4 regions of the Arthrobacter sp. 05L417 genome follow, and region 3 is predicted to be linked to each of the others. Evidence: riboswitches for the same ligand, from Rfam matches in the RefSeq annotation. Region 3 holds a riboswitch; each other region holds the start of a gene.
The links. Region 3 has a riboswitch for S-adenosylmethionine ahead of AC1DJW_RS10285 (DUF1737 domain-containing protein). Riboswitches for the same ligand answer to the same signal wherever they lie in the genome.
Positions count from the first base shown of each region.

Region 1: another riboswitch for S-adenosylmethionine. It lies ahead of metX (homoserine O-acetyltransferase MetX); the one in region 3 lies ahead of AC1DJW_RS10285 (DUF1737 domain-containing protein).
Region 2: another riboswitch for S-adenosylmethionine. It lies ahead of AC1DJW_RS02070 (aminotransferase class V-fold PLP-dependent enzyme); the one in region 3 lies ahead of AC1DJW_RS10285 (DUF1737 domain-containing protein).
Region 4: another riboswitch for S-adenosylmethionine. It lies ahead of AC1DJW_RS25165 (hypothetical protein); the one in region 3 lies ahead of AC1DJW_RS10285 (DUF1737 domain-containing protein).

Region 1 is NZ_JBFTOG010000003.1:366,561-373,989, reverse strand. It holds gene AC1DJW_RS05010 (SGNH/GDSL hydrolase family protein) at 1-142, shown strand, start outside; gene AC1DJW_RS05005 (hypothetical protein) at 209-601, shown strand; gene metX (homoserine O-acetyltransferase MetX) at 603-1,724, opposite strand; SAM riboswitch class IV at 1,738-1,853, opposite strand; gene AC1DJW_RS04995 (bifunctional o-acetylhomoserine/o-acetylserine sulfhydrylase) at 2,015-3,331, opposite strand; gene AC1DJW_RS04990 (VOC family protein) at 3,579-4,217, shown strand; gene AC1DJW_RS04985 (CPBP family intramembrane glutamic endopeptidase) at 4,337-5,101, opposite strand; gene AC1DJW_RS04980 (histidine phosphatase family protein) at 5,201-5,881, shown strand; gene AC1DJW_RS04975 (DeoR/GlpR family DNA-binding transcription regulator) at 5,896-6,687, opposite strand; gene AC1DJW_RS04970 (class II fructose-bisphosphate aldolase) at 6,711-7,429, opposite strand, start outside.
Region 2 is NZ_JBFTOG010000002.1:31,487-38,915, reverse strand. It holds gene rsrA (mycothiol system anti-sigma-R factor) at 1-43, opposite strand, end outside; gene AC1DJW_RS02095 (sigma-70 family RNA polymerase sigma factor) at 40-789, opposite strand; gene AC1DJW_RS02090 (DoxX family protein) at 1,097-1,612, shown strand; gene aroA (3-phosphoshikimate 1-carboxyvinyltransferase) at 1,619-3,013, shown strand; gene rsgA (ribosome small subunit-dependent GTPase A) at 3,016-4,131, shown strand; gene hisN (histidinol-phosphatase) at 4,191-5,003, shown strand; SAM riboswitch class IV at 5,164-5,276, shown strand; gene AC1DJW_RS02070 (aminotransferase class V-fold PLP-dependent enzyme) at 5,312-6,736, shown strand; gene AC1DJW_RS02065 (class I SAM-dependent methyltransferase) at 6,788-7,429, shown strand, end outside.
Region 3 is NZ_JBFTOG010000010.1:52,419-59,847, forward strand. It holds gene AC1DJW_RS10255 (GMC oxidoreductase) at 1-1,546, shown strand, start outside; gene AC1DJW_RS10260 (PAS domain-containing protein) at 1,594-1,944, shown strand; gene AC1DJW_RS10265 (cupin domain-containing protein) at 1,941-2,468, shown strand; gene AC1DJW_RS10270 (ornithine cyclodeaminase) at 2,621-3,652, opposite strand; gene AC1DJW_RS10275 (Lrp/AsnC family transcriptional regulator) at 3,813-4,244, opposite strand; gene AC1DJW_RS10280 (hypothetical protein) at 4,300-4,659, shown strand; SAM riboswitch class IV at 4,799-4,911, shown strand; gene AC1DJW_RS10285 (DUF1737 domain-containing protein) at 4,922-5,179, shown strand; gene AC1DJW_RS10290 (rhodanese-like domain-containing protein) at 5,176-5,586, shown strand; gene AC1DJW_RS10295 (O-succinylhomoserine sulfhydrylase) at 5,587-6,795, shown strand; gene AC1DJW_RS10300 (glutamate--cysteine ligase 2) at 6,808-7,429, opposite strand, start outside.
Region 4 is NZ_JBFTOG010000057.1:28,069-35,497, reverse strand. It holds gene AC1DJW_RS25190 (purine-cytosine permease family protein) at 1-1,463, shown strand, start outside; gene AC1DJW_RS25185 (polysaccharide deacetylase family protein) at 1,475-2,452, shown strand; gene AC1DJW_RS25180 (matrixin family metalloprotease) at 2,558-3,418, opposite strand; gene AC1DJW_RS25175 (VIT1/CCC1 transporter family protein) at 3,522-4,685, opposite strand; gene AC1DJW_RS25170 (hypothetical protein) at 4,953-5,141, shown strand; gene AC1DJW_RS25165 (hypothetical protein) at 5,193-5,513, opposite strand; SAM riboswitch class IV at 5,528-5,647, opposite strand; gene AC1DJW_RS25160 (sodium:solute symporter family protein) at 5,733-7,265, opposite strand.

The DNA of each region.
Region 1 (7,429 bases), on a different contig from region 3:
CCTCGTATGGGCACGGGAGTACTTTGTCCCGTGGGTCATCCGCCGGATCCGTCACCAGTCCTCCGGTGACGGAATCTTGCCGAAACGCCCGACGCCGGGACCTGTCTTCGGTCCTGCCGACGCCATCCTGCCCCGGAGCTGACCGGGAACCACGAGGTGGGTCACAGGGAGCGGAGCTAAGCTGGTGAAAGACAGGGAGGCCCCCACCGTGAACAATTTGATCTTCTGGATCATCGTCTGCTCTTGGCTGATTCCCATGGGGATCCGCATGTACAACCGATCGCGCCAGCGCAGGCTCCGGGACTTCCCTCCGCAGAATTACCCCGCGCCGCCCTATCCTCCACAGAACTACCCCATCGGATACCCGGAGCAGCCTCCGCTAGTGCTCCCGGCTGAACCCCAACTCCCGGTGGCGACGCCCGCGCCGCAGGCCGCTCCGCCGTCGTCGGCTACTCCCCAAGCGAACAGCGTTCCCCAGCCGAACAGCGCTCCCCAAGGCTACCGGGCACGGAAACTGGCCGAGCTGGACCAGGAGTACAGCGACGGGAAAATCGCGATGGAGGACTACATGAAGCTCCGCCAGGAAATCATGAACGGCTGATTCAGCCGAAGAAGGCCTCTCGCAGCTGGGGACCGAGCTGGCCGATCTCGGTGAGGAACCCGTCGTGCCCGATCGGCGCCTCGATCACGTGAACGGGAACCTCTCCGGGCAAGGCCTTGGCCAGCTCGTGGGATTGTTCCGGGAAGTAGAGCCGGTCCGAGTCCACCGAGGCAACGAAGAACTTCGCGGTTGCCACGGACAACGCATCCTCCAATGAGCCCCGGCCGCGGGTGATGTCGTGGCTCATGAGCGCCTCGGTGATGGCGATGTAGCTGTTGGCGTCGAAGCGCTGGACCAGCTTGCGTCCCTGATGGTCGAGATAGCTCTCCACCTGGTAGCGGCCCCGGTCCCCCAGCGCGGCAGCCTGGAGGGGCGCCTCGCCGCCCTGGGCGTTCCGGCCGAAGCGGAAGTCCAGTTCATCCGCCGAACGGTACGTGATGTGGGCGATCCGCCGGGCAAGGGCCAACCCCGCCTCGGGGGCGGACTGGCCATAGTAGTCGCCGCCGTTGAAGTCGGCGTCCTGCCGGATGGCGAGCGTCTGGGCCTGTGCAAACGCGATCTGCTCGGCAGTGCTGTACGCCCCGATCGAAATCACGGCGCATCGCTTGACGCGGTCCGGATAGCTGACGGCCCATTCCAATGCACGGGCACCGCCCATGGACCCGCCCACCACGGTATGCCAACTGCGGATCCCCAGGACGTCGGCCAGCCGGGCTTCGGCTACGGTGCTGTCCCGCAGGGTCACGAGCGGGAAGCGGGAGCCCCACGCCTTGCCGTCGGGAGCGCTCGACGACGGCCCGGTGCTGCCGTAGCAGCCTCCCACGATGTTGACGGAGACCACGAAGTAGCGGTCCGTGTCGATGGTGGCGCCGGGGCCGACGAGTTGCTCCCACCAGCCTTCTTCATCGCTCTCGCCGCGGGCCACATGGGTGCTTCCGGTCAGGGCGTGTTCCACCAGGACGGCGTTGGAAGAGTCTGCGTTGAGCCGCCCCCACGTCTCGTACGCAAGGACGACGTCCGGCAGGAAACCTCCGGCCTCCAGTTCGAGTCCACCCACGGAAACATACTTGAGGGTTCCGTCCTGGGTACCGGAAAGGGGTATGGCTGTTGCAGCAATTGTCATTCGTTGACACCTCACATCGCGCTTGCCCGTCGCCAATACAGCGAAGGGCCAGGTCTTCACCCGGGGCACCCCACCGCGAATGGAGGGTTGCCGGCCAGCAAGCCGGGGCTGTCGCTGGCACTCATGACCTATAGGAAGAGTCTAGGAAAACCGGACCCCTTCTGACGAAGATTATGACATCTTTGTGACACTTGACCGCGTTTTGTTCATGAAGTTGAAGCCCAGGAGGCCGGTCGGCGAAGATTCGTCCTGCGTCGCCGGCCAGCCTCCCTGCGCCATCCGGGGCAGTACTAGGCGCCCTTGGCTGCCCGGAATCCCGACTCGAGGTCCGCGAGGATATCGTCGATGTGCTCGATCCCGACGGACAGCCGCACCAGGCCCGGAGTCACTCCGGCCACAGCCTGCTGTTCGGGCGTCAACTGGCTGTGCGTCGTGGACGCCGGGTGGATGACCAAGGAACGGACGTCGCCGATATTTGCCACGTGGGAATGCAACTCCAGGGCGTCCACGAAGCGTTTGCCGGCATCGATCCCGCCGCGGATGGTGAAGGACACCACCGCGCCGGTGCCCCGGGGTCCGTACTTCCGTCCGCGTTCGAACCACGGGCTGGAAGGCAGCCCCGCGTAGGCGACCGATTCGACGTCGTCGCGCCCTTCGATCCATTGCGCCACCTTGGTGGCATTGTCCACGTGGCGTTCCACCCACAGGCTGAGGGTTTCGATTCCTTGCGAGATCAGGAAAGCGTTGAACGGTGAAACGGCCGAGCCAAGGTCGCGCAGGAGCTGGACGCGGGCCTTGAGGATGTAGGAAAGGTTCGCGCCGAGGGCACCGTCCTTGCCGAGGTCGCGGGCATAGACCAGGCCGTTGTAGCTGGGGTCCGGGGTGTTGAAGTTGGGGAACCGCTCAGGGTCCTTGCCGAAATCGAAGTTGCCGGAGTCCACGATGACACCGGCAATAGCAGAACCGTGCCCACCCAGGTACTTGGTGGCCGAATGCACCACGATGTCCGCGCCCCACTCGATGGGCCTGATCAGGTAGGGCGTGGCGAGGGTGTTGTCCACGACGAGCGGGACTCCGGCCTCATGTGCGGTGCGGGAGACGCCCTCGATGTCCAAAACGTCTTGGCGGGGGTTGGAGACGACTTCGGCGAAGAACAGCTTGGTGTTCGGCTGCACGGCGTCGCGCCAGTGATCGAGGTTGTCCGGGTCTTCGACGAAGGTGACCGAGATTCCGAACTTCTTCAGCGTGTGCGCCAGCAGGTTGTAAGTCCCGCCGTAGAGGCTCGGGCTGGCGACCACGTGGTCACCGGCCTCGGCCACGTTGAGGATGGCGAACGTTTCCGCGGCCTGGCCGGAGCTCAGCAGGAGCGCCGCCAAGCCTCCTTCCAGGCTCGCTATGCGCTGTTCCACCGCATCCTGCGTGGGGTTGCCGATCCGGGTGTAGATGGGCGCCAATTCGGCCAGCGCAAAGCGGTTGGCCGCGCTTTCCGCACTGGGAAAGACGAATGAGGTGGTCTGGTAAATGGGGAGTGCCCGGGCGCCCGTGGCGGCGTCAGGCTCCTGGCCGGCGTGGATCTGGCGCGTTTCGAATGACCATCCTTGGGACATGCGGACTCCTGGTTGTCTGGGCGATTTGCCGTGCTTCAGCCTGCCGGCCTGCGGGATTAAGCCAGCCGGCGTTCGGTTGCCGCCAGTCTAGGGACGGCGTTGCGGGCTCCGGAAGCTTTGTGACGAACACGGTAGTTTTCGGTCCTGGCGCGTCCTGAAGTGACCCTGAGCTGCCTTTTCGATACATCCCACCTTAGTTAGGCTTGACTTAGCTGAGAGCTCCATCACAAAGTGCCAAGATGAAGCCATGCGCATGGATCACGTCTCTTACGCTTGTGAACGAGATGGCCTCTTGGCCACCACCGAGCGGATTTCCGCAGCATTGGGAGTGGACGCAGTCCGGGGCGGAGTGCACCCGCGCTTCGGTACCCGGAACATGATCATTCCCCTTGCTGACCACAAATACCTGGAGGTTGTCGAGGTCCTTGACCACCCGGCATCCGACAAGGCACCTTTTGGACAAGCCGTCCGTGCACGCTCCGCCGCGGGAGGTGGATGGATGGGCTGGTGCGTCGCTGTTGACGACCTGAGCCCGTTCGAACAGCGGCTCGGACGCGCCGCGGTTCCCGGCAACCGCAAGTTTCCGGACGGGCGCGAACTCGTCTGGTCGCAGATCGGAATCCTGGGACTCATCGCCGATCCCCAGGTTCCGTACTTGCTCCGTTGGGAGGGCGACCCCGCACTTCATCCGTCCCTCGTCTACCCGAGCGACGTCAAGATGTCCAGCCTCACGATCGCCGGCTCGGCGGAGCGCGTCACCGAGTGGCTCGGAGAACCCGTGGAGAAGCCGCTTGAGGACGTCGCCGTCCAATGGATGGCACCGCACGGAACGCCGGGAATCATGTCGGTAACGTTCGAAACCGCCAACGGAGCCGTCACCATCTGACGGACCCTCGCATCACCTTCTGAGGGACATCGGGCGAGGAGGCCCGGAAAACTTCGGCCGCCATATGCGGGTGCCAATGACGTCACCCAGCGATGGCGGCCGAAACCTTTTAACGCGCCTTACCCCAGCCCGACGGCCTTGCCGAAGACGCTGAAGCCGACGAACGCCACAATGTCCAGGAGTGCGTGCGCCACCACGAGCGGCATGACCCGTTTGGTCTTGGTGTAGATCCAGCCGAACACGAGGCCCATGACCGCATTGCCGATGAACGGTCCGAAGCCTTGGTACAGGTGGTAGCTGCCGCGAAGGAGCGCGCTGAGCACGATCGCCAACGGTGTGCTCCATCCGAACTTCGCGAAACGGTCGAGGAGGTAGCCCACCACGATGACTTCCTCGACGACGGCGTGCCGCACCGCGGACAGGACCAGAACGGGCACTGTCCACCAGTAGGAGTCCAGGCCGCTGGGGATGATCGCCGTCGTGATCCCCAGGGCGCGGCCGGCCGCATAGAGGCCCAGCGACGGGATCCCGATCAGCGCGGCGAGGCCCAGTCCTTGCAACGTGTCGCGGCCCGGGCGGGCGAAGTTGAAGCCCAGCCGGGTGAAACCCGATGGACTCTCCGCGGTCTGGCGGTGCAAGGACAGGAAGTAGAACACCAACACCACAGGGACCAGCGCGAACGCGATATCCAGCAGTTGGTAGGTGAGGTCGAAGTACTCTCGCGTGCTCTGCGAGCGGTTGAGGGTGGACGTCGCATGGGCCAAAGGCCCCTGGGTCATCTTGTCCAACAACTGCACCACGGAGTACACGGCCGATTGGCCCAGAGACAGGCCAAGGACAATCAGTACTTCGGCGCGCAACCGGCGCGTTGAGGCTAGGAGCATGCTCCTATCTTGCCTTCATTTCCCTGATGTTTTCCTTGAGCCGGGTCCCCGGAGTCCGCTTGCATGGGCCGGGCTGCTCCTGACCCTATGCTTGGTGGGATGAGCGCGCCCGCACGAATCTTCATGATCCGGCACGGCCAGTCCGCCGCCAACGCCGACACTTCCATCTACAACCGTGTGCCCGATTACCGCATCCCACTGACGGAGCTTGGCGTCGGGCAGGCACGGGCAGCGGGTGAGGTGCTGCGCAGGAAGCTCGCCGGCGAACCCGTATGCGTTTACGTCTCGCCGTACCTTCGGGCATACCAGACCCTCGAGGCACTGAATCTGGGCAGCCTCACGGAAAGGGTGATCGAGGAGCCCCGGCTGCGTGAACAGGACTGGGCCAACTTCCAGATTGCCGGAGACATCGGGGACCAGAAGGAGCTTCGCAACCTCTACGGACATTTCTTCTACCGGTTCCGCGAGGGCGAATCAGGCTCCGATGTCTACGACCGGATTTCGTCCTTCATGGAAACGCTGTACCGGCATTGGGAAAAGCCCGATTACGCGCCCAACACCCTGCTGGTAACCCATGGCCTCACCATGCGGCTCTTCTGCATGCGATGGTTCCACTGGTCGGTGGAGTACTTCGAGTCCCTCAACAACCCCGGCAACGCGGAGCTACGGACACTTATCCGCAACGACCAGGACAAGTACGATCTCGACACGCCGTTCAGCCAGTGGGTGCAGCGCAGCACGGACGAAACCGTGCTGAACGCTCCCCCGATGGTTTTCTAACGGCCACAACGCTGCTAGGCGTCCTTGGCGACGATCACTTCGGTGCCGCTGGCTTCAAATGCCGCCTTGTCCTCTGCCGTGATGCCCGAGTCCGTGATGAGCCTCCGGAAGTCGTATCCGGCCATCGCGGCGAAGGCACGCTTGCCGATCTTCGTGGAGTCGGCCAGGACATAGGAGTCCGTGGCGCGCCGGGCCATGACGGTGTTCACCATGGCTTCTCCCTCGTCGGTGATGGTGGGGCCGATCTTCGGATCGACTCCGTTGACGCCGATAAAGGCGATGTCCAAGGCAACCTTCTGCATGATGACATCGGTGTAGGGCCCCACAAGTTCGTAGGAACGCGGGTTCAGGATGCCACCGGTGACCATGATCTTGATGTTAGGGCGCACGGCAAGCTGGGCGGCGATGTTGATCGCGTTGGTGACCACAGTCAGCATTGGGCGGTTGGAGGGCGCGTTCAGGTCTTCGCGGGTGGACAGCACTTGGGCCAAGGCCGTGTTGGTGGTGCCGCCGCTCAGTCCGATCACGGCCCCGGGCATGATGAGCTCGGAGGCCGCCAAGGCAATCTGCTGCTTTGCCTCGGCGTGATCATCCCTGTTGTAGCGCCCCGGGAGTTCGTAGGCCACTGATCCCGTGGTTGCACCGCCACGGGTACGGCTCAGGAGCCGCTGCTTGGCGAGGCTGTCCAAGTCACGACGGGCCGTGGCTGGCGAGACTGCCAGGCGGGTCACGATATCCTCGACCTCGACATGCCCTGACTCGGCGAGGAGATCAAGGATGGCTGTCAGTCGATCGTTGCGGGTCATCACGAACCTTCCGGAAATTGGGACTAATTCACCTTCGCGAACAGCGTCAGCAGACGTGCGGTTTCCAACACCAGGGCGTCCCGTCCGGCCTTGATGTACTTGCGGGAGTCCACCACGGAAGGGTTGGCATCCAGGTACTCACGGACGGCGCGGGTGAAGAACCCGTTCAAGTGTGTGGATACGTTGATCTTAGTCATACCGGCCCGGATTGCCGCCACCAGCATTTCATCTGCTACTCCGGAGGACCCGTGAAGGACGAGCGGCAGCTGGACGGCCTGCTTGAGCCGGGTGATGAGGGCCAAGTCCAAGGCGGCACTGCGTTCGGTCATGGTGTGCGAGGAACCGACGGCGACGGCGAGGGCGTCAACGCCGGTGGCATCCACGAAGGAGCGGGCCTCCGCCGGATCCGTCCGGACTCCCGGAGCATGGGCACCGTCCTTGCCTCCCACCTTCCCAAGTTCGGCCTCGACGTAGACCCCGTGCTCCCGGGCGTATCTGGCGACCCGACGCGTGACGTCAACGTTCGAGCCATAAGGCAAGTGCGCGCCGTCGTACATGACGGAACCGAACCCGAGGTCGACGGCCTGCAGGGCCAGCTCTTCGGATTCGGCATGGTCCAGGTGCAGGGCCACGGGCACCGAGGAGTCCCGGGCGATGGACATGGCACCCCGTGCAATCGGCACGAGCCCGCCGTGGAAACGGACGCAGTTCTCCGAGATTTGCAGGATCAACGGGACGCCTG
Region 2 (7,429 bases), on a different contig from region 3:
GCATCCGAGCATCGTCGCAGTCGCCCAATCCTTGGCAGCTCATTTCCTTTTCTCCTGTTTTTTGCTTGTGGCCGCGCCCACGGCCAATGCCTTTTCTTCCGCGCCGGCGCTGATTCCCCGTTCTGCGGCGTAGTCCGCCAGCAGATCGCGCAACATCTTCCTGCCGCGATGAAGCCGGGACATGACCGTCCCGATCGGGGTATTCATGATGTCTGATATTTCCTTGTATGCGAAGCCTTCGACGTCAGCGAAGTACACCGCGAGCCGGAATTCCTCCGGAATGGACTGCAGGGCGCTCTTCACGTCCGAGTCCGGTAGATGATCCAGTGCCTCCGCCTCCGCAGAGCGGAGCCCCGTGGACGTATGGGATTCCGCCCGCGCCAGCTGCCAGTCTTCGATGGAGTCCGAATTCGACTGGAGCGGTTCGCGCTGCCGCTTCCGGTAGAGGTTGATGTACGTGTTGGTCAGGATGCGGTACAGCCACGCCTTGAGGTTGGTACCCGGCTTGTACTGGTGGAACGCCGAGAAGGCCTTCGTGTAGGCCTCCTGGACCAAGTCCTCGGCGTCGGACGGATTCCTGGCCATGCGCATGGCAGCCGAATAGAGCTGGTCGACATACTGCATGGCGTCGCGCTCGAAGCGCGCCCTCCGTTGTTCGGGAGTCTCCTTCGCGAAGTCCACCGCAATCTCGACGCCGGCCTCAACAGTTGCGTCGCCGTCGGACGTTGCGTCCGCGACTTCCGTCGCTGCTTTGTACATGGCCGCTGCGGCCGGATCCATGGTGCTCATTGCATCCAAGTCTACTGTCACCCTCGGGGAGTCCCCTGGCAGCTTCCGCCCAAGCGCCAAGTGTCCCTCGCGGTCCTTAACCAAGGCCAAAAAACCATCTCCGCTCAAACGACGTGACAAAGCGCGGCACGACACACACGCCACAATCCAAGGTCCAGCCCATACCGCACCTTCTTCTGACAACGGCAAGCTCCGGGCAAATATTCCGCAAAGATGCAAGACTAGATCCGACTGCACCCCGTGAACACCGCACCACTTGAACGCAGCACCACCTGAACACTGTGGCACGCCATCCAGGAGGCAAAACATGTCCCTCGTCCGTTTTCTCGCCAGGCCAATGTTGGCTTCCAGTTTTGTCGTCGCAGGGCTGGACAAGCTCAAGAACGCGGATGACACTGCCAAGCAGCTCTCCCCGCTGCTCCGCCGCGCGTCCGAGTCGTTGCCTTTCCCGGCGGACGAGAAGATGCTGGCGCGGGTCATCGGCGGCACGCAGGTGGGCGCAGGCGCCTTGCTTGCCCTCGGCAAATGTTCACGGTTCTCGGCAACCCTGCTTGCCGGCATTTCGGTCCTGAACACCTTTGTTGAGTGGCGTTCTGCCGACATCAGCACCAAGGAAGGCCGGCTCGCCCGCCGCGCCCAGTTGCTCAAGAACATTTCCCTGACCGGCGGCGTCCTCCTAGCCGCCGTCGACACGGCCGGCAAACCGAGCCTCGCATGGCGCGCCGAACACCTCGCCATGGACGCCAAGAACGCCACGGGCAAGCAGATCAAGAAGACAGACCGGGCCGTCCGCAAGGCCGTAAACAACGCAGTTGGAGCATAAGGAAGCATGCCAGGAACCCCCGCCACGCAGACAGACGATTCAGGGAGCACCATAGCCTCCGCACTCCCCTTGTGGCCGGCGCCCTTCGCCAGCCGCCCTGTGGATGCCACGGTCACGGTTCCCGGCTCGAAGTCGCTGACCAACCGCTACCTGGTCCTGGCGGCATTGGCCGACGGCCCAAGCAGGCTGCGGGCACCCCTGCATTCGCGGGATTCCGCGTTGATGGTCGAGGCACTGCGCCAGCTTGGCGCCACCATCACCGAGGTTCCCGGCGATGGTCAGTACGGCCCGGATCTTGAAGTCACCCCCATCGACCCGGCGGCTGCCGCGTCGGAGACCGCCATCGACTGCGGCCTGGCTGGCACGGTCATGCGATTTGTGCCGCCGCTCGCGGCCCTCCGCAACGGTGCTTCGGTGTTCGACGGCGATCCGCACGCACGCCAACGTCCCATGGGCACCATCATCGAAGCGCTCCGGACACTCGGAGTGGACGTCAGCGCACTGGACGGGCAATCGGCGAGCTCCCTGCCGTTCAAGGTTTCCGGCACCGGCTCTGTCCGCGGTGGCCATTTGGTGATCGATGCGAGCGCTTCGTCGCAGTTCGTCTCCGCCCTGTTGCTCGTCGGTGCCCGGTTCAAAGAGGGCCTTCACCTGGAGCACGTCGGCAAGCCCGTGCCGAGCCTCGACCACATCAACATGACCGTTTCGGTCCTGCGCGGCGTCGGAGTGCAAGTGGATGACTCCGTTCCGAACCATTGGCGCGTCTCCCCAGGCACCATCCAGGCGTTCGACGTGAGGATCGAGCAGGATCTCTCCAACGCGGGTCCCTTCCTCGCTGCGGCACTCGCCACGAAGGGAACCGTCCGCATCCCCAACTGGCCGGTCAACACCACACAGGTCGGGGATCTCTGGCGGGACATCCTTGCCACCATGGGTGCCACTGTCACACTGGACAACGGCACGCTGACCGTCACTGGCGGTTCCGAGATCCTGGGCGCGGACTTCGACGAAACCAGCGAACTCGCCCCTACCGTAGCGGCATTGTGCGCCCTGGCTACCGGCCCTTCCCGGCTCACCGGCATCGCGCATTTGCGTGGACACGAGACAGACAGGCTGGCTGCGCTGGTCGCCGAAATCAACCGGCTCGGCGGCGACGCCGAGGAAACCAGCGACGGCTTGGTGATCCGGCCCGCAGCGCTGCACGCCGGCGTCGTGCACAGCTACGCGGACCACCGCATGGCCACCGCCGGCGCCATCCTGGGGCTCGCCGTCGAGGGTGTCCAGGTTGAAGACATCGCGACGACGTCCAAGACCATGCCCGAATTTCCGCAAATCTGGGCATCGATGCTCACTGCCGGCCCAGCGGCCGCGGACCCCGTTTCAACGGAGACAAGCAACTGACGATGGCTCGCGACGCACGCTCCTGGGATGAGTCCGATGTCCGGATCCGCCCCAACAAGAAGGGCACACGCCCCCGCACCAAGGACCGCCCCAGCCACGACGACGCCGTGATCGGGCGCATCATCACAGTCGACCGCGGCCGCTACACCGCGATAGTGGATGAAAGCTCGGACAACGAGCGCATCGTCATCGCGGCCCGCGCCCGGGAACTCAGGCGCTCCCCCGTGGTTCCCGGAGACTTCGTGGCCCTCGTCGGCGATGTATCCGGAGCCCCGGACACCCTCGCGCGCCTCGTGCGCGTCGAGGAGCGCAAGACGCTCCTGCGGCGAAGTGCCGATGACACGGATCCGATCGAACGGGCCGTCGTCGCCAACGCCGACCAGCTCGTGGTGGTGGTTGCGGCCGCCAACCCGGAGCCGCGGACAGGATTCATCGACCGCGCATTGGTGGCAGCGTACGACGCCGGAATCGAGCCGCTGCTGCTCGTCACCAAAGCGGATGTCAAGGATCCGACGGAACTGCTCGCCAACTATGTGAGCCTGGGTTTCCCGATCATCATCAGCCGCACGGCCGACGCGGGTGCCTCCGGCATCGACGCCCGTTCCGACGACGGTCTGTCCGCCCGCCTCGATGGTGACGCCGTCGGCCAGTTGCGGGACTACCTCGACGGCAAGGTCACCGTGCTCCTGGGCCATTCCGGCGTCGGGAAATCCACCATGGTGAACGCCCTGACCGGCGCCGAACGCGCCACGGGTGGAGTCAACGCAGTAACGGGCCGCGGACGCCACACCTCGTCCTCTGCCCTTGCGCTGAAGCTCAGCGACTCCCCGGGCGGAAGCTGGATCATCGATACGCCCGGCATCCGTTCCTTCGGCCTCGCCCACGTGAACCCTGACCGCATCCTGCATGCCTTCCCGGATCTGGAGCCCGGAACGGAAACGTGCGAGCGGGGCTGCAAGCACGATGCCTCCGCCGTTCGATGCGGACTGGATTCCTGGGTTGCCGATGGCCATGCCGGGGAGGCCGGCCCCGCCCGCCTCGCATCGCTGCGCAGGCTCCTTGGTGCCGACCCGCGCATGGAAGCCCAAGAGGCCAAGGAACTGGGTACGATCAACTAACTCAGCGCATGCCGGGCTACGTCCCCGGCTCACCGGCGAATAGACGGTAGTTTGGAACCATGACCCAACCCGATTCGAGCTACAACGACGACCTGCGGCTGGCCCATGTCCTCGCCGACTCCGTCGATTCCCTGACAATGGAGCGGTTCAAGGCGCTGGACCTTCAGGTGGAGACCAAACCCGACCTGAGCCCAGTCACCGATGCCGACAAAGCCGCCGAGGAAGCAATCCGCGGGCAGCTCTCCCGTTCCCGCCCCCGCGACGCCGTCCTCGGCGAAGAATTCGGCAGCACGGGCCACGGCTCAAGGCGTTGGATCATCGATCCCATCGACGGGACCAAGAATTTCGTGCGCGGCGTACCCGTCTGGGCAACGCTGATCGCCCTCGTGGACGAGGGCGAAGTAGTGGTGGGGCTCGTCAGCGCTCCGGCGCTCGGCAAGCGCTGGTGGGCGGCCAAGGGCTCAGGCGCCTACATGGGCCGATCACTGGCCGCAGCCACCCGGCTGAAAGTCTCCAACGTGTCGCGGCTTGAGGACGCCTCGCTTTCCTACTCCGAGCTTTCCGAGTGGAAGCAGCACGATAAGCTCGACAACTTCCTGGGCCTGGAGAACGATGTCTGGCGCAGCCGCGCGTACGGCGATTTCTGGTCCTACTGCCTCGTGGCCGAAGGCGCCGTGGACATCGCGGCCGAGCCGGAGCTCCAGGTCTACGACATGGCCGCCTTGGTACCGATCGTGACGGAGGCCGGCGGACGCTTCACGTCCCTGGACGGCACGGATGGCCCCTTCGGCGGAAACGCCGTTGCAAGCAACTCGATCCTGCACTCCGAGGTCCTCAAGAGGCTCAACCCCGAGCTCGACGACCTCCTCTAGTCACCCTCTTCACTGAATAAACGACGGCGGGCGCCCCTTTTTTGGGGGCGTCCGCTCCTTTTTCTTCGGCAGAAGGCACATTTTTCCGGCTGTGTAACAATCCGCTTAACAATCGAGGTCACATTGGAACGAGCCGCGCCGGTGTCCTAGTCTCTTTACAGGTCACGAGTGCCAGCGCGAAACCCCGGTTTGCTGGCCGGCAACCCTCCATCGCGGCGGGGTGCCCCGGGTGACGACCCGGCCGGTCCGGAACGGATGCGGCAAGCGCGGACCCCCTGTACGCAGGGGTCCCTCTTGAGTGAGGTCCCATGAGCACAGCCACATTTACTTCTCCTGTTCTCCCGCAGCACCACGAATCTGCGCATCAGCACGGCGAATCCCGGACTCCGGCGTCGCGCCCGCTCGCCGCGGTCACCGGCGCGGAGTTGCAGGCACCCCTGATCCAGGGCGGCCACATCCGCTACGCCAACCTTGACTACGGCGCCTCCGCGCCTGCCCTGACCGTGGTTTCCGCGTACCTCAACGAAATCCTGCCGTACTACGCGAGTGTCCACCGCGGCGCCGGCTATGCCTCCCAGATCAGCACCTCGGTCTACGAAAACGCCCGCAACATCGTCCGTGACTTCGTGGGCGGCAGGCCGGACGATTCCGTCATTTTCACGCGCAACACCACCGATTCCCTCAACCTCCTGGCCGGCTGCTTGCCGGTCGAAGACGGCAAGCACACCGCCGAAGTCCTTTACCTGGACATCGAGCACCACGCCAACCTGCTGCCGTGGCAAGGCGTCCCCCACCGAAGCATCGTTGCCGCGGGAACGTTGTCGGAGACCGTGGCCAATGTCCGCACTGCCCTCACCCACGGTGGCATCAGCCTCCTGGCAGTCACGGGCGCATCGAACGTGACCGGCGAGATCCTGCCCATCAAGGAACTCGCTGCCTTGGCCCACGAATTCGGGGCGCGGATTGTGGTGGACGCGGCGCAACTCGCCCCGCATCGCCGCATCGATATCGCCGCCGCGGATGTTGACTACCTGGTCTTCTCGGGGCACAAGCTTTATGCACCGTTCGGCGCCGGTGTCCTGGTGGGCCGTCCCGACTGGCTCGACGCCGGCACGCCCCACCTTGCAGGTGGCGGGGCTGTCCGCGAGGCGCGCCTGGATTCCGTCAGCTGGGCCACGGGACCGGCAAGGCACGAAGGTGGCTCACCGAACGTACTCGGCGCGGCCACCCTTGCCCGCGCCACCCAGGTCATCGCCAGCCTCGACCACGATGAATGGCACGCCCACGAGGCCGCCATCCGCTCGCACCTGGTCGAGGGCCTCAAGGAAATCGACGGCGTCACCGTGCACCAGATCTTCAGCGACACGGATCCCGAGGACACCATCGGCGTCGTGAACTTCTCGCTCCAGGGCTACGACGCCGGACTCGTTGCGGCCTATCTTGCCGCCGAACACGGCATTGGCCTGCGTGACGGACGCTTTTGCGCCCACCCTCTGCTCAAGCGCCTCGGCCTTCCCTCCGGTTCCCTGCGCGCCAGTTTCGGCGTGGGGTCGCGATTGGAAGACGCCACCCGGCTCATCGCGGGCATCCGGGCGCTCAAGAGCAATGGCCTCGGCTGGGACTACGTGGTGGATGCCGGCCGCTGGGTTCCGGCGAACGACCATCGCAGCTACCCGGAGTGGGCGCCCAACACTCCCGGGACCGCGGGCGCCGCACCCTGCAGCATCGACTGATTGCGGTAGATTCGTAGGGTATTTTTCCTGTCCTACGAAGGGAGTTCCCGCGTGTCCCCGCGACCCAAAGGCGCGTCAGCCGGCCCCAAGCTCTTCGAGGAACGGCGCCTTGAACTCGGTCAGAGTTTCCAGGACGGCGGGGAGCACTATGATCGCGTGCGGCCCGGCTACCCCGCGGATTCGGCCGACTGGCTGCTACCTGTAGGCGCGCGGGACGCGGCAGACATCGGCGCCGGCACCGGAAAGTTCACCGCTCTTCTCGTCGAGCGCGGGTTGGCGGTGTCCGCAGTGGACCCCTCCACGGACATGCTCATGCAGCTGCGCAAAACGTATCCGCATGTGATCGCCTTGGAGGGCACGGCCGAGGCAACTGGACTGGCGGACTCAGCATTCGACGTCGTCAGCGTTGCCCAGGCCTGGCACTGGTGCGATCCCCTCGCCGCCAGCACCGAGATCGCCCGGATCCTTCGACCGCAGGGCGTCATCGGCTTGATCTGGAACCAGCTGGACACTTCAGTGCCCTGGGTCCATCGCTTGTCCCGAATCATGCATGCCGGCGATGTCCACAAACCGGACTTCCGGCCTGTGGTGGGCCCGGAGTTCGCCGGCCTCGAAAGCCACCTGACGCGTTGGGAGGATCCCGTGACTCCGGCGGACATCCTCGAACTCGTGAAGTCGCGCAGCTACTACCTG
Region 3 (7,429 bases):
AGTCAACCCGCACGCACGGATCCTGATCATTGAACGGGGTCCGTTTTTCTTGCCGCAGCACTTCCAGAACCTTCCGCTGCCCTACAAGGAGACCCTGGGGGGCCTCTCGGAGACCTTCCCGTGGACCTTGGCGGCCGCCACGGCCACCCAGCCGCCAGGCAAGATTTCCTGGCAACACGGCATGGTCCCTTTCTACGGCGGACGCAGCATCATGTGGAGCGCATGGTGCCCCCGCCCCGAGGAAGATGAAATGCGGGGCTGGCCGCGGGCAGTGATGGACGCCGCCAAGTCGCACTTCACGTCCGCGGAAGACCTGCTCAACGTGGTTTCGGCGGACCAAATCGACGCCGGTCGGTCGGCCGCCGTCGTCGATCTGATCAACGACACCCGGCCCGTCTACGGAATCATGCAGAAAGCCCTCCAGGAAAGGCTTGAGGCGGGCCTTCACAAGATCGATGCCACCACCCGCAGCATGCCGGCCCCGCTCGCTGCGGCGACCGGCGCGACGTCGGGCGTGGACTTCGCGAAGTTCTCGACGCCGGCAGTCCTCCTTGAACTGACGGACAAGCAAGCGGCACTTGAGGCCCAAGGCAAGGGCGCCGCTCTTCGCATGGTCACGGACTGCACCGTGTTGAGCGTGCTCCAGCAGGACGGACGGGCCACGGCGTTGAACACCAACCGCGGCGTGGTGAACGTCGGCAACGCCAATCTGGTCTTGGCCATGGGCACTCTTCCGCCGGCAACCCTGGTCCTGAATTCCTTCCCGCAGGTCCAGGGCGCCGGTGGGCACTTCAGCGCCCACTTCATCACCTCGCTGGTGGCCCGGGTTCCCCGCGAGGATTTTGATTTCAGCGAACAACTCGGCGAGTTGGAACTGGCGGCCATCTATTTGGCGGGCAAGAGTCGGGCCGGAATGCAGTACCACGTGCAGCTTTCGGTCCTCTCCGACCGTTGCCCGGACAAGAACGCCCAGAAGTCCGAACGCTACGCTCCCGACGTCGTCGCCACGGCTTCGCTCGCCCAGCTGCGGTCCTCGGAGGACTACTTGGTGTTCGTCTGTGCCGTCCTCGGCGAACTGGACGAAAGCAACCCGGAGAACCATTTGCGGCTCTCCGGCGGCACGGACCCCACCTGCAACGTCACCTTGCAGGTGTTGGCCAACGCCACCGACGACGACACATGGGACACCATGGACGAGGGAACTTTCCAGATGCTGGAGCGGGTCCTGTCCCCCGCAGGTGCGGAGCGCGTCGAATACTGGCACGGAGATCCCGACGCCGGAACCTGGGGTGCCGAGCGTCCCGCCATCCCGGAGCGCCGTGTGCCGGGCTTGGTCCACGAAAGCTCAAGCCTGCCGATCGGCGAAGAGGAGGACGCCGTCGTCGGGACCGACTACCGCCTCAACGGTGTGCGGAACGTTTTCGTCACCGGCGGAAGCCTCTGGCCCACCGGCGGTTCCTGGAACCCCACCATGACAATGGTGGCCTTGGCGCAAGACCTCGCCGAAAGACTAGAGGCCGACGGCGGAACGGCGGTTGCGCCATGACTGTCGCCCCGGCGTTGGACCCGGCGCTCCTTCCCACAGTTCCGCCCATGAGCGTCGCCGATGTGCTGGACCGGCAGGACGGCGTGTACTGGGTGGTGAAGGACGCGAATTCGGTCTTTCTGTGGGTCAACCAGAACTTCGCGGACCTGGTGGGCATGAGCAAGTCGGAGTTGATCGGGCACCAAGACTCGCGCGCGGAACACGTTGCCCACGACAAGGAAGTGATGGCGAACGGAAAGCCGCTGCTCAACTTTCACGAAACCATCGCCGTCCCCAGCAAGGAGGGCGGCATGGTGAATGTGGACATCGTGACCCAAAAAGGGTTGCTGCGTGCCCTGGGCAGCAAGGACATCATCGGGATTACCGTCTGCTTCTCGCTGAAGGATCCGGTCACATGAGTGGATTCGCCGAGGACTGGATCAAACAGCTGGACATGTCCCCCGCTAGCGTGGGCGGCTGGTTCGCGCCCGCGCTCGTGAGCAACGAGGATATCGCCGGTTCGGCGCTGCCTCCGCGCTTCGGCGTCGACCATCCGCTCTACAGCTCCAACTGGTACCTGCTGGAGGCGGGGGAGGTCCTCCAGTTGCACGCCCTCAAGCAGGACGAACTGTGGTTCTTCCATTTGGGGACACCAATCAGGCTGCATGTCTTCTCCCGGGAGCTGGGCTATCAGGACTTTGGGTATACCGAGGCCTTGTTGGGTCCGGACCCGGAAGCAGGCGAGACCTTGCAAGGAGTTGCCCCCAACTCCACCTGGTTCGGTGCCGAGTTGGCCGGACCGGGGTTCGCCTTGGTCAGCTGCAGCCTCTCACCGGGATACGAGAGATCGGACTCCACGAAACCAACGGCTCGGGACATCGAGTCGCTCGTTTTGAGGTTCCCCGGGCATGCCGAGCTGATCCTGCGCCTGGCGGCGGTATAGCCGGTTGGCGACGAGGCTAGGAGGAATGCCCGGATAAAACGTCTGGTGCGCCGGTTCTGGGGCCGGCGCACCAGGCTTCTCCCCCAACTGACTCGCAGTTGTTGTCGTTCTGAGCGCCCAAAACGACAACAAATGCGAGTGAGTTGGGCTTCTCAGGATCCGATCGGAGACAGTGCCCGCACCAGGCCGAAGAGGTCCTTGGGGTCATCGGGGTTGGCGACGAGGTCGATCTCTTCGAAGAATTCCGAGCCGTCAACGGCATTGCGGAGATACCGCAAGGCGGAAAAGTCCTCGATCGCGAAGCCCACGGAATCGAATATCGTGATCTGGTCCTTGGAGGTCCGGCCCGGCGCGTGCCCGCCCAGGACCTGCCAGAATTCGGTGACGGGAAAATCGGCGGACATTTGCTGGATCTCGCCTTCAATCCTCGTCTGGGGATCGTATTCCACAAAGACGTCGCCGAGGCGGAGGATGGCAGCGTCGAGTTCGGTCTTCCCTGGGCAATCGCCGCCGATCGCGTTGATGTGAACACCGGGCGAAACCTGGTCTGCTGTCAGGATCGTGGCATTGGCCTTGTCCGCCGTGCACGTGGTGATGACGTCGGCACCCTCCACTGCGTGCGCCGCCGAAGCTGCGATGGTGATGTCGAAGCCGAGGGGAGCCATGTTCCGGACGAACTTTTCCATCGCAGCCGGATCCGTGTCCCAGATCCTGACCGTGTTGATACCCAGGGCCGCCCGGAAGGCCAGCGCCTGAAACTCCGATTGGGTTCCGGTGCCGATCAACCCCATGATCCGGGCATCGGGGCGCGCGATTTTCTTCGCGACCATCCCGGACGTGGCGGCCGTCCGCAGCGCCGTCAGCACAGTCATCTCCGCAAGGAACGTCGGGTAGCCGTTATGGACGTCGGACAGCACACCGAAAGCTGTCACGGTCTGGAAGCCACGCGCGGGATTCGAAGGGTGTCCATTTACATACTTGAAGCCGTATGTTTCGTGGTCGCTGGTGGGCATCAGCTCGATGACGCCAAATGGCGTGTGACTTGCCACCCGCGGAGTCTTGTCAAATGATTCCCACCGCTGGAAGTCGTCCTCCAAGTACTGGATCATCTCCGAGATGATGACCTCCGGGCCCCGCCCGGCCGTCCAGCGAACCATATTGCGGACATCGACAAAGCGCGTCATGTGCGCTCCTTTCCCTCATAAGCACTGTTGCTACGAGGCTACGGAGCGGCGATATGCATCCACAATTGCCAAACTACGTACTTTTCATTGAAAATCTGTACAAAATGACGAACGTAATTGCGCTTAATGCTTAAGCGGCCTGCCGACGTCACGTGAGCGGTTATCGCAGAACTGAGCTGAGCAAAAGACTCGTCTCACTATTGACGATCCCCTCGATGCCGCGGATCCTGCCCAGCACCTGGTCAAAATCGCTGAGGCTTTCCGTGCGTAGCTCCGCCACGAGGTCCCATCCTCCGTTCGTGGTGTGCAGCGCCCAAATCTCGGGAAGTCCCCGGAGCTGGCGAATAACCTTGTCGGCAGACCTTCCCTCCACTGCAATGAGCGCAATAGCCCGAATCGCAAGTGGATCGACCTCGTCGCGCACCCTCGCGGTAAAACCAACGATGGTTCCGGAGGAGACAAGACGCTCGAGCCGGCTATTCACAGTGGCCCTGGCGACGCCCAACGTGCGCGCGAGGCTGGCCACGGACGCCCTGCCGTCCTCCCTCAGGGCAGAGAGGAGCTGGCGGTCAAGATCGGTGAGTGCTGCCATAAAGATAAACGTATCGCCCATTCCCCAAGCGGGCCTGAGTCCGTAGGGTATCGACATGAGCATCTACATCAGCCCCGACTCTGCTGCATGGTCGCTGACGGCCATGGCGACTGGTGCGTCAGCGGGATCAATCGATGATGCGAATGGCATGTCCAACTTGGTGAAGGAAATCTACGAGACAGAAGGTTTCGAAGCCCTGTCGGGTGTTGTTTTTGCCTTGGCTCATCACAACAGCCTCTCGCTGCATGCACTCGCCACGGCCACCGGGATATCCGTCCACGAGTTGCTGGAAATCCGGAAGCATCAGGGTTCCACTTTTCATCACTCCCCCACAGGGGTAGGGTCACGGCTCGACGCCCTCCCACCCCGGATCCAGGCGAGCCTGGAACCGCTGCCCGATGAAACCGAATCCTAATCCCCACTGGCTCCCAGTCTTCGCAAGCTCAGCCCGGGGCCCTCGCCAGCGTGGGCCCACCATCCACAGCCGTCCGGTTACGGAACATGACGACGGCCGGTGCTGCAGGGCGCCGTCGTGGATGTTATTTTTCTTCTTGAGTAATGAGTACCAGCGCGAAGCCCTGACTTGCTGGTCGGCAACCCTCTCTCCGGCGGGGTGCCTCAGGTGACTACTCGGCGTATCGACACTTTCGAACTGCAAGCGTGACTGAGGAGCACCAATGCCTGAACCCACCGAAGAAAAACTCTCCTACCGTCTCGTCACGGGCCCTGACACCAAGGAATTCTGCGAGCGGATTTCCACCGCCCTCGCAGAGGGATATGTGTTGCACGGCAGTCCGGCCGCGACCTTCAACGGCACCGACGTGATCGTGGCCCAGGCTGTCGTCCTGCCCGCGGCGATCGCGAGCGCGGATGCCGCAGTTGCCAATGCAGTAGACCAGCTTGATGAAGAGTTCGACGGCGAGGGCCACGCATGAGCTATGCAGGCGACCTCAGCCCGCACGACGCCTGGGCCAAGCTGGAACAAGGCGCCATCCTGGTGGACGTCCGAACGGAAGGCGAGTGGGCACACATCGGGATCCCGGACACCAAAGCCACCGAGAACGATCCCTTGTTCATCCAGTGGAACCTGGCCGGCGGGATCCCCAACTCACGCTTCATCGACGATCTGAAGCAGCAGGCTCCCGAAGCGGACGGCACCGAATTGGTCTTCCTCTGCCGCTCCGGCCAGCGTTCCATCGCCGCTGCGATCGCCGCAACGCAGGCCGGCTACACCGCCTACAACGTCCTTGAGGGCTTTGAGGGCGAACCGGACCGCTACGGCGAGCGAACCGTGAACGGCTGGAAAAACCGCGGACTTCCAACGAACCTGGGGAACATCTAAGTGACTTTCAATCCTGACGCCGCCGGCTGGAGCCCTGACACCCAGGCAGTCCGCGGCGGCCTTGACCGCACCAACTTCCAGGAAACGTCCGAGGCCGTCTTCCTGAACTCCGGCTTCGTCTACGAATCCGCCGCAGCCGCAGAGCGCGCGTTCACGGGCGAGGACGAGCGCTTCGTCTACTCCCGCTACGGCAACCCCTCCGTTGCCACCTTCCAGGAGCGCCTCCGCCTGCTCGAAGGCACCGAAGCGTGCTTCGCGACGGCGTCGGGCATGTCCGCAGTCTTCACCGCCCTCGGTGCGTTGCTGGCTGCCGGTGACCGCGTGGTTGCCGCCCGCTCGCTCTTCGGTTCCTGCTTCGTCATCCTCAACGAGATCCTGCCGCGCTGGGGTGTCGAGACCGTCTTCGTCGACGGGCCTGACCTGGACCAGTGGCGTGCTGCCCTGTCCGAGCCGACAACCGCAGTGTTCTTCGAGTCGCCGTCGAACCCCATGCAGGAAATCGTGGACATCGCCGCGGTGAGCGAGCTGGCCCACGCAGCCGGCGCTACCGTCGTCGTCGACAACGTCTTCGCCACCCCCTTGCTGCAGCGCTGCGGCGAGCTCGGCGCAGACGTGATTGTCTACTCGGGCACCAAGCACATCGACGGCCAGGGCCGGGTCCTTGGCGGAGCAATCCTGGGCACCAAGGAATTCATCGACGGTCCCGTCAAGCAGCTCATGCGGCACACCGGGCCGTCGCTTTCCGCGTTCAACGCCTGGGTCCTGACCAAGGGCCTGGAGACGATGGCGCTGCGCGTCAATCACTCCTCGGCATCTGCGTTGCGGATCGCCGAATGGCTTGAGGAACAGCCGGCCATCAGCTGGGTCAAGTACCCGCTCCTGAAGTCGCACCCGCAGTTCGAGCTCGCCGCGAAGCAAATGAAGGCCGGCGGAACCGTGCTCACCTTCGAGCTGCTCCCCTCTGCCGGGCGATCGGCGAAAGAGGCCGCCTTCGCGCTGCTGGACGGGCTCGCCGTCATCGACATCTCGAACAACCTGGGCGATTCGAAGTCCCTTATTACCCACCCCGCCACCACCACGCACCGCGCCATGGGTCCGGAAGGCCGCGCGGCCATTGGCCTGAGCGACGGCGTCGTGCGGCTTTCGGTGGGGCTGGAGGATGTGGACGACCTCATCGGGGACCTGGAGCGGGCCCTCAAGCAGGTCTAGCCGGGCGCCGGGTTAGCCCGGCGCTTCGCGCCAGTCCTGGCGCACCCAAGTGAGGACGGGTTGCGGCTTGGTGTCGCTCTCGTCCCGCTCTGAGCGCATCGTGATCTGAACAGCGTGCTCGACGACGGCGGCCAGCCCGGCGGCGTCGGGCGCGCCCCCGTTGCTCTCGCTCCAGCGCTCAGCGACACCACGCTGTTCGATGGCGCCGTTGCCACGGCCCAGGATCGCTGCCACTCCGGTTTGGACCAGGTCGAATTCACCCTGCTCGGCCAGCACAGGTTCCAGATACTCCACCAACGACCAGACGACGTCCGCGGCGGGCTCCGGGCGGAACGTTCCGAAGTCCAGCAGCTCGGTGCGCAGTCCAAAGTTGCTTGCCTGCCAGGACGCCATCCGCAAAAGCGCCGTGGGTACGGCCGCCGGCTCTATTCCAGCATGGTACTCACGGACAGAAGTCTCGACCAAGGCCCTGACGAGCACTGCGAGGAGCGCCGCATCCTCGGCCCGTAGGCAGACATCGGCCACCCGGACCTCCACTGTGGGAACGTGCCGGGAGAGCCTGGCGTCGAAGTAAACCATCCCCTCGTCGAGCAACACTCCCGTTTCGATGAGCCTCCTGACAACCCTCCGGTAA
Region 4 (7,429 bases), on a different contig from region 3:
CAGCGCGTACCCGCAGCGTAGCGGGCCAATTCTGGATCTGGGCAGGCGCAAACCTTGCCCCGATCAACTGGGTCCTCGGGGCCCTCGGCGTCCAGCTTGGACTGGGCTTTGCCGATACCGTCACCGTCCTGGTGGTGGGAAACCTGATCGGCATGGCGCTCTTTGGCCTGTTTGTCCTCCTGGGGCAGCGGACGGGTGCTACCGGCATGGTCCTGGCCCGGGCCGTCTTCGGCCGCCGCGGCAACTACCTCCCGAGCGCCATCCAGGCACTCCTCGGAATCGGCTGGTGCGCCGTCAACACCTGGATCATCCTGGACCTCGTGATGGCACTCCTCGGCAAGCTCGGCATGGTCGACCCGGAGCAGCCCAACGTGGGCCCCAAGATCCTGGTGGCCTTCCTGATTATGTCCGCCCAGGTCACCATTGCCTGGTTCGGCTACAAGGCGATCGCGGCTTTCGAAAAGTGGACCGTCCCGCCCACCATCGTGGTGTTGATCGCCATGTCCGCCGTGGCCTGGTTCGGCATGAACATCGATTGGGGCTACGCGGGCCCTCCCGGTGCTGTCCTTGAAGGCGGGGCGCGAATCGCGGCGATGACCACCGTGATGACTGTCATCGGCATCGGTTGGGGGATCACCTGGTTCACCTACGCGGCGGACTATTCACGCTTCGTCAGCAAGTCCGTCCCCAAGCACAAGGTTTACCTTGCCTCAGTATTCGGCCAGTTCCTGCCGGTGGTGTGGCTCGGCATCCTGGGCGCGAGCCTGGCAACGAAGAGCGGCACGGCCGATCCCGGCCACCTCATCGTCGACAACTTCGGCGTCCTGGCCATCCCGGTGCTCTTCCTGGTGTTGCACGGTCCCATCGCGACGAACATCCTGAACATCTACACTTTTTCGGTGGCTGCCCAGGCACTGGATATCAAGGCCAAGCGTCGTTCCTTGAACCTCTTCGTCGGGCTCCTGGCCTTGGTCGGCGTCGTGTTCTTCATCCTGCAGGAGGATTTCGCGTCAACACTGAGCACGTGGCTCGGCGGGCTCGTGGCGTGGGTGGCCGCGTGGGGAGGCATCATGCTGGTGCACTACTTTTGGGTGGACAAGCGTAGCCCCGTGGCAGTCGAGCGACTCTTCGATCCCGTGGGCACCCGGCGGCTTCCTGCATTCAACTGGGCCGGGATCACCGCGCTCTTGGTGGGCATCTTTGCCACATGGCTGTTCATGTACGGCGTCCTGCCGATCATGCAAGGCCCCATCGCCACGGCCATGGGCGGGATCGACTTGTCCTGGCTGGCCGGTGGACTTGTTGCCGCCGCGGTCTATGGCGCTTTGGGCCCCCGGGTCCATGCCCGATACCTCCCGCTGGCATCCGCGGCCGCAGTGCCTTCAGAAACTGCAGTGCCTTCCGCAGGCGCGTCGTCGCAGCCCCTTGCGGAAGACGCCGTCGCCAATCTGGTCAACGACTGAAAGGACGCCCGATGACCACCAACGCTTTTCCTGACGAGGCACACTCGATCACTTGGCCTGAAGGCTTCAGGGCCGCGGCGTCCTTCACGTTCGACGTCGACGCCGAATCCTGCACCATCGCGCACGATCCCACGAGCACCAGGCGCATGTCCCTCATGAGCCACCAGTCGTACGGCCCTAGGGTCGCTGTTCCACGGCTCCTGAAGATCCTCGAGCGCCAAGAGATCCAGGGAACCTTCTTCATCCCGGGGTTCACGGCGGAAAGCTACCCGGACGTGGTGCGGCGGATCGTCGACGGCGGCCATGAAGTCGCCCACCACGGCTACCTGCACGAACCCATGCAGGGAATCGACGCCGCCACCGAGGCCAACTACCTGGACCGCGGGCTCGAAGCCCTCGCGAAGGTAGCCGGGGTCAGGCCGGTCGGTTACAGGGCGCCGTGGTGGGAGCTGAACTGGCATTCGCCGGCGCTGCTCGCGGACCGCGGTTTCCTTTACGATTCAAGCCTGCTCGACGGCGATGCTCCCTACCGCATGGCGGTCGCCTCGCGTGATTCACGGGACGTTGATTCAGGGGACATCGATTCACGGGACATTGTGGAGATTCCCGTGGATTGGGCCTTGGACGATTGGGAACAATACGCGTTCTATCCGGGAGTGACAGGAAGCGGCGTCATCGAGAGTCCTTCCAAGGTCTTGGAGATGTGGACCCTCGAAGCCGAGGCCCACCACGCCCAAGGCAGTTGTTTCGTCCTGACCAACCACCCGTTCATCTCCGGCCGTCCATCCAAGGCCGTTGCCTTGGAGCAGTTGATCGAGCGAGTCAAGGCTATGGACGGGATGTGGGTGACCACCTTGGAACGGATCGCCGAACACACAAAGGCCACGGTGAACGAGATCCACAGCCATGCCCGCATTGAGGTCCCGAGCTATCCAGGCGCCGGGGCCAGCTTCAAACCTGCCCGCGTCTTACAACCCGCCCCCAACTAGGCCCATCCCCGCCCAACTAGCTCGCAGTTGTTGTCGTTATCAGGGCTCAAAACGACATCTAATGCGAGCTAGTTGGGGTGGGGCGGGAGCTAAGGGTGGGCCGGGCTACAAGTCGCTGCGGCACAGGGCGGTGTGGAGTTTGTAAAGTCCATTCAGGTCTCCCGCCGCCAAGCCATCCGGGGCGCCGATCTCCGGGTACATGAGCTGGATTGGATCGTCTACGTGGTCTAGGCCCACCACGTGGCCCAATTCGTGTTGGATCACCGCGGAGACGTAATGCGCTCCGCCGGAGATGCCCAGCAGTTCCGTGATTTGCGGGGCGTCCAGGTCCAGGCTTCCCGTCACGTAGCTTTTGGGTCCGGAGCCGAAGCTGTACATGGTGCTGCCGCCAGTGCCGATGACGGATCCAGCCAAGCCCGGAGCCGCCTCGGGAGTGTTCCAGGAAATCAGCAGGGGTGCCCAACGATCTCCGTAGAGCGCGGGCTGGTACGGCTTGCGCTTCTCGGCGGGCTTTTCCGTGCTGGCGCCGTCGTCGATGAACTTGAGGCCCGTGGCAGCAGCGATCTTGGCGATGGCGTCGGCGATGAGCCCCTCGGATCCGGCCGGGGCGAGGGCTGCGTTGACCACGTAGTGCAATGGACGGCACGGAGAGTAGCTCACGGGTGTGCCGTCGGCATTGGTGGCCAGGAACTTGTAGGAGTTGCTGGCCACAGCGGGCTTGGCGGGGGAGCCGAGCGGGTGGCCGGCCTCTTCCAGTCCAGGCGGCGGGGTATCCGGCGCGCGGGCAGCCTTTTGCTGCCCTTGCGCGGGCGCCGCCTGCCCGGAGCTGCTTGCCGTGGCATGGGCGGAAGGAGCCAGGTTCGGAAGCAACCCGGTGATGACGGGGTCTCCCCGGAGGAAGCCACTGACGAGCACGGCTACGGCCGCAACCACGGCCACCACCATCACGTTCCGGAACAGCGCCAGCGCGGTACTGGCGCGTTTGGGTGGCGGGCCGCCGTCGAACCCGTAGTTTGAATGCACGTCTTCTCCCCAAGTCCCTGTACCGGCGCCCCCCGGGCCGGCGCTGCTATCCGATCACAGCGCCGAAGACGAGGCCCAGCCCATACGTGGCCGCGGCCGCACCGAGTCCGATGGCGAGCTGCCGGAGGCCGCGGGTCAGGGGCGAGGTCCCGGACAACAAGCCGACGACGGCGCCAGTCGACAGAAGCGCGATGCCCACCAGCGTACCGGCCACAGCAAGCGCTGCGAAGCCCGTCATGCCGAAGATGAACGGCAGGATGGGCACGATGGCGCCCGAAGCGAAGAAGCAGAAGCTCGAGATCGCGGCGCCCCAGGCGGAGCCCACGGCCTCGTGCTCATTGACGGTTTCTTCCACTTCGGGGTGGAGGGAGAGGCTGGGATCGCAATCGCAGCTGTAGAGGCCCATGCGCTCGGCGGCCCGGTGTTCGGCGGCTTCGCGGGACATGCCCCGGGCCAGATATACCAGGACCAGCTCATTGTGCTCGATGTCCAGGGCCGGGGCTGCGGTCAGCGTGGCCTGGGTGGGGCGAGTGGCCTTGAGGAGCTCGAGTTGCGAGCGGACCGAGACATACTCGCCGGCACCCATGGACAGCGCGCCCGCCAGGAGGCCGGCGATACCGCTGAACAGGACCACGGTTGCGGGAACGCCCGTGGCCGCCATGCCCATCACGAGGGAAAGGTTGCTGACCAAGCCGTCGTTGGCGCCGAATACGGCCGCGCGGAAGGTGCCGGACAACCTATTGCGGCCGCGCGTCGCCAGGCCACGGACTACTTCTTCGTGGATCTGTTCATCAGCCGCCATGGCGCGGGTTGCTGCTGGATCCTTCGTATAAGGCGAACGGCCTTCAGCCCGTTGGGCGAGGGCCAGCACGAACACGGATCCGAAGTTCCGGGCCAGGAAGCCGAGCATTTGGCTCCGGACGGAGGCTGCCTTGGGCATGCCGGCATGTTCGCCGAGGAGCTTGAGCCAGTGCGCCTCATGGCGGCCCTCGGCATCTGCGAGAGCCAACAGGATTTCGCGTTCCTCGCCATCGCGGCGCTGCGCCAGTTGACGGTACACGGCGGCCTCGGCGCGCTCGTCCGCCAAGTACTGCCGCCAGCGCTTGATGTCCGACGACGACGGGGGAGTCTTGGGGGCTGCTTCGTCTTGCGATGGACTGCTTGAGTCCGACGGATTGTCTGAATACGAGGGTTTTGTGTGCGGGTGCACCGGGACTCCTGGGTCGCTGGGGCGGGCTTCATCGCCTCATTGCGGCTCCACTCTATCGCCAATTTCCGCGGTTTTTCGGCCGGTAATCCTCACTGGACATTTTAGGCGTGCCTCAAAAACCGGGAGGCTCGCGGGAGGCCTTGACCGCCGCAGGGGGCAGTGCTGGGATGGATGGACAGGGTCCACGAATTGGCGGGGTGGCGTTGGACCGGCTGCCTCACTTGCCTGTCCGATGGGCTCAGCGGCACGTCGAACGGAGGTTGCACCATGGACAGCACCGAGACCCACGCCCGCCACCCCGACCGTCCCACGGTCGAGGCCGATCCCGCCTACGACTACAGCGAAGACCTGGAGGTGGACGAGGACTGGGAGGAACAATCCGAGGTCCTCGACGACGACGAACGGGTGGTCCCGCTCGACGCCGAGGAACACCGCGAGGACGAAGAGTTCGAATAGCCTCTGCTCGCTGAACCGGCCTCGCTGAACCTGACTCGCTGAATCCGGGTCCTAGAACGCGCTCAGGATGAAGTGCCGCTGCACGCCCGCCCGGTGCCCGGTTGCCGCCACCGTGAGGGTGAGTTTCCGTGTCGCCGGGAACCAGCGGGCGGGCTGGACCGCTTTTGAAAGCGCTTCGGTGATGAGCCGTGGCTCATGATGCCAATAGCGTTCCAAGTTTCCGTCCACCACGAACGTGATGGAGCCTTGGGAGAGGTCGACGCCGGGAATCACCCGGACGAACTCGTCCACCCGTCGGGGGCGTGGCAACAAGAGGCTTCCGGTCTGGGTGGTGCGCTCAGCTGTGGCGGTAGCGCCGTTTTCGAAAGGCATGGCCTTCTCCTGTGGAGTTGCTCTTGCCCGTTCGGTTGTCTCTGGTCCGAGCCGGGCCGCTTCTTCATCCGAACCACCCGTGAACATGGGGTTGGCGTGTGGCAAGTCGGAGCTTGGCGCCACATCTCTTGAAGCTGTTCCTACTGTACATGCAGGCGCGGCGCCGCACCTCTCGAAGGAGAAGGTGCGGCGCCGCCGTCGTACTTAATTCTGTGAAGCTTAGTGGCTGGCCACCGGGTGGGCCTCCAGCGGGAGTTCCTCGGTGACCGCTCCTGCGACGCGGCGGTCCCAGGCTTCGCGGACCTCGGGTTCCGTGGGCGGCGTCAGCAAGGAGACCACAACGTAGATGACGAGCGAAGCGCCGAGGCCCCAGTAGATGGGATCGTTGGCGTAGACGCCGTCTTCGCTAGGGATGATTCCCGTGGCGTAAGCGATCAGCAAGGCCAAGGTCAAGACCGAGCCGACGGCCATGGACCATGCCGCTGCGATGCCCGTGCCGCGCTTCCAGACCAGGCCGCCCAGGATGGCAACCAGGAGGCCACCTACCAGGATGTCGTAGGCGATGGTTAGGGCCACCACGACGTCTTGCGCCGCCATGGAGATCAGCACGGCCACGATGCCCAGTCCAAGGACCCAGTAGCGGTTGGCCTTGACGTCGTGCTCGGGGTTCTCGGTGTCGTCGGTGTTGATCGTTTTGCCGAACCAGCTGGCCACGAACGGGACAACGTCGGCGCGGGCAACGGTGGCTGCGGCGATGAGGGCTCCGGATGCGGTGGACATCATGGCAGCGACTGCTGCGGCCATGACGAGGCCGCCGATGCCGATCGGCAGGATGTGGGTGGCAACCTCGGCGTAGACAACGTCCTTGCCAAGGGCCTTCACGTCGATGTTGGGCAAGGCCACGCGGGCGGCCAGGCCAATCAGGGCGCCGGCGACGCCGTACAGGACGCAGTAGATGCCGGCAGTGGCGCCGCCCCAACGGGCCACCTTGGGGGTCTTGGCGGTGAAGACGCGCTGCCAGATGTCCTGGCCGATGAGCAGGCCCAGGGTGTACACCACGAAGTAGGTGATGATGGTCTGCGCTCCGATGCCGTCCAACTGGAAGAAACTGGCGTCAACGCGGGCACGGATGCCGTCGAGGCCGCCTGCGGCGTTGAGGGCGAACGGCAGCATGAGGAAGAAGATGCCCACCGTCTTGATGATGAACTGCACCTGGTCGGCGAGGGTGATGGACCACATGCCGCCGATGGTGGAGTAGACCAGGACGATGGCGCCGCCGACGGCGATGGCAAGCCAGCGCTCCCAGCCGAAGAGGACAACGAAGATCGTGGCGTATGCACCCGTGGACGTGGCACACAGCATGAGGGTGTAGGCCAGCATGACGATGCCGGAGGTCTGCGTGGCGCGCTGGCCGTAACGCAGGCTCAGCATCTGGGACACCGTGTAGATTTTCAGCCGCTGGATGGTGCCGGCGAAAAGCAGGCTCAGGAGGAGCACGCCCGAACCGATGGCGACGACCAACCACATGCCGGAGACACCGAACTTGTAGCCGAGGCCGACGCCGCCAACCGTTGAAGCGCCGCCGAGGACGACGGCGGCCATGGTGCCGGTGTAGAGCATCGGACCAAGGCGGCGTCCTGCCACCAGGAAGTCGCTGTTGTTCTTGGTGCGCGACTTGCCCCACCAGCCGAAGGCCAGCATGGCGAGCAAATACACCACCACGATCGCAATATTGATGAACGAAGAGTCCACGGTTGGCTCCTGAAAGTGATGCGCAGAGTTCTTGGGGATTCCGACGCCGGTCCGCTGGGTTTCGCAGCGGGTTGCGGAAGGTCTCTGCGCTGGTGATTGGGGAGAGTAGTCTGTGATGTGTGCCTCACAAACAACACTTGTTGCCTATGAGGATACGTAGTGAT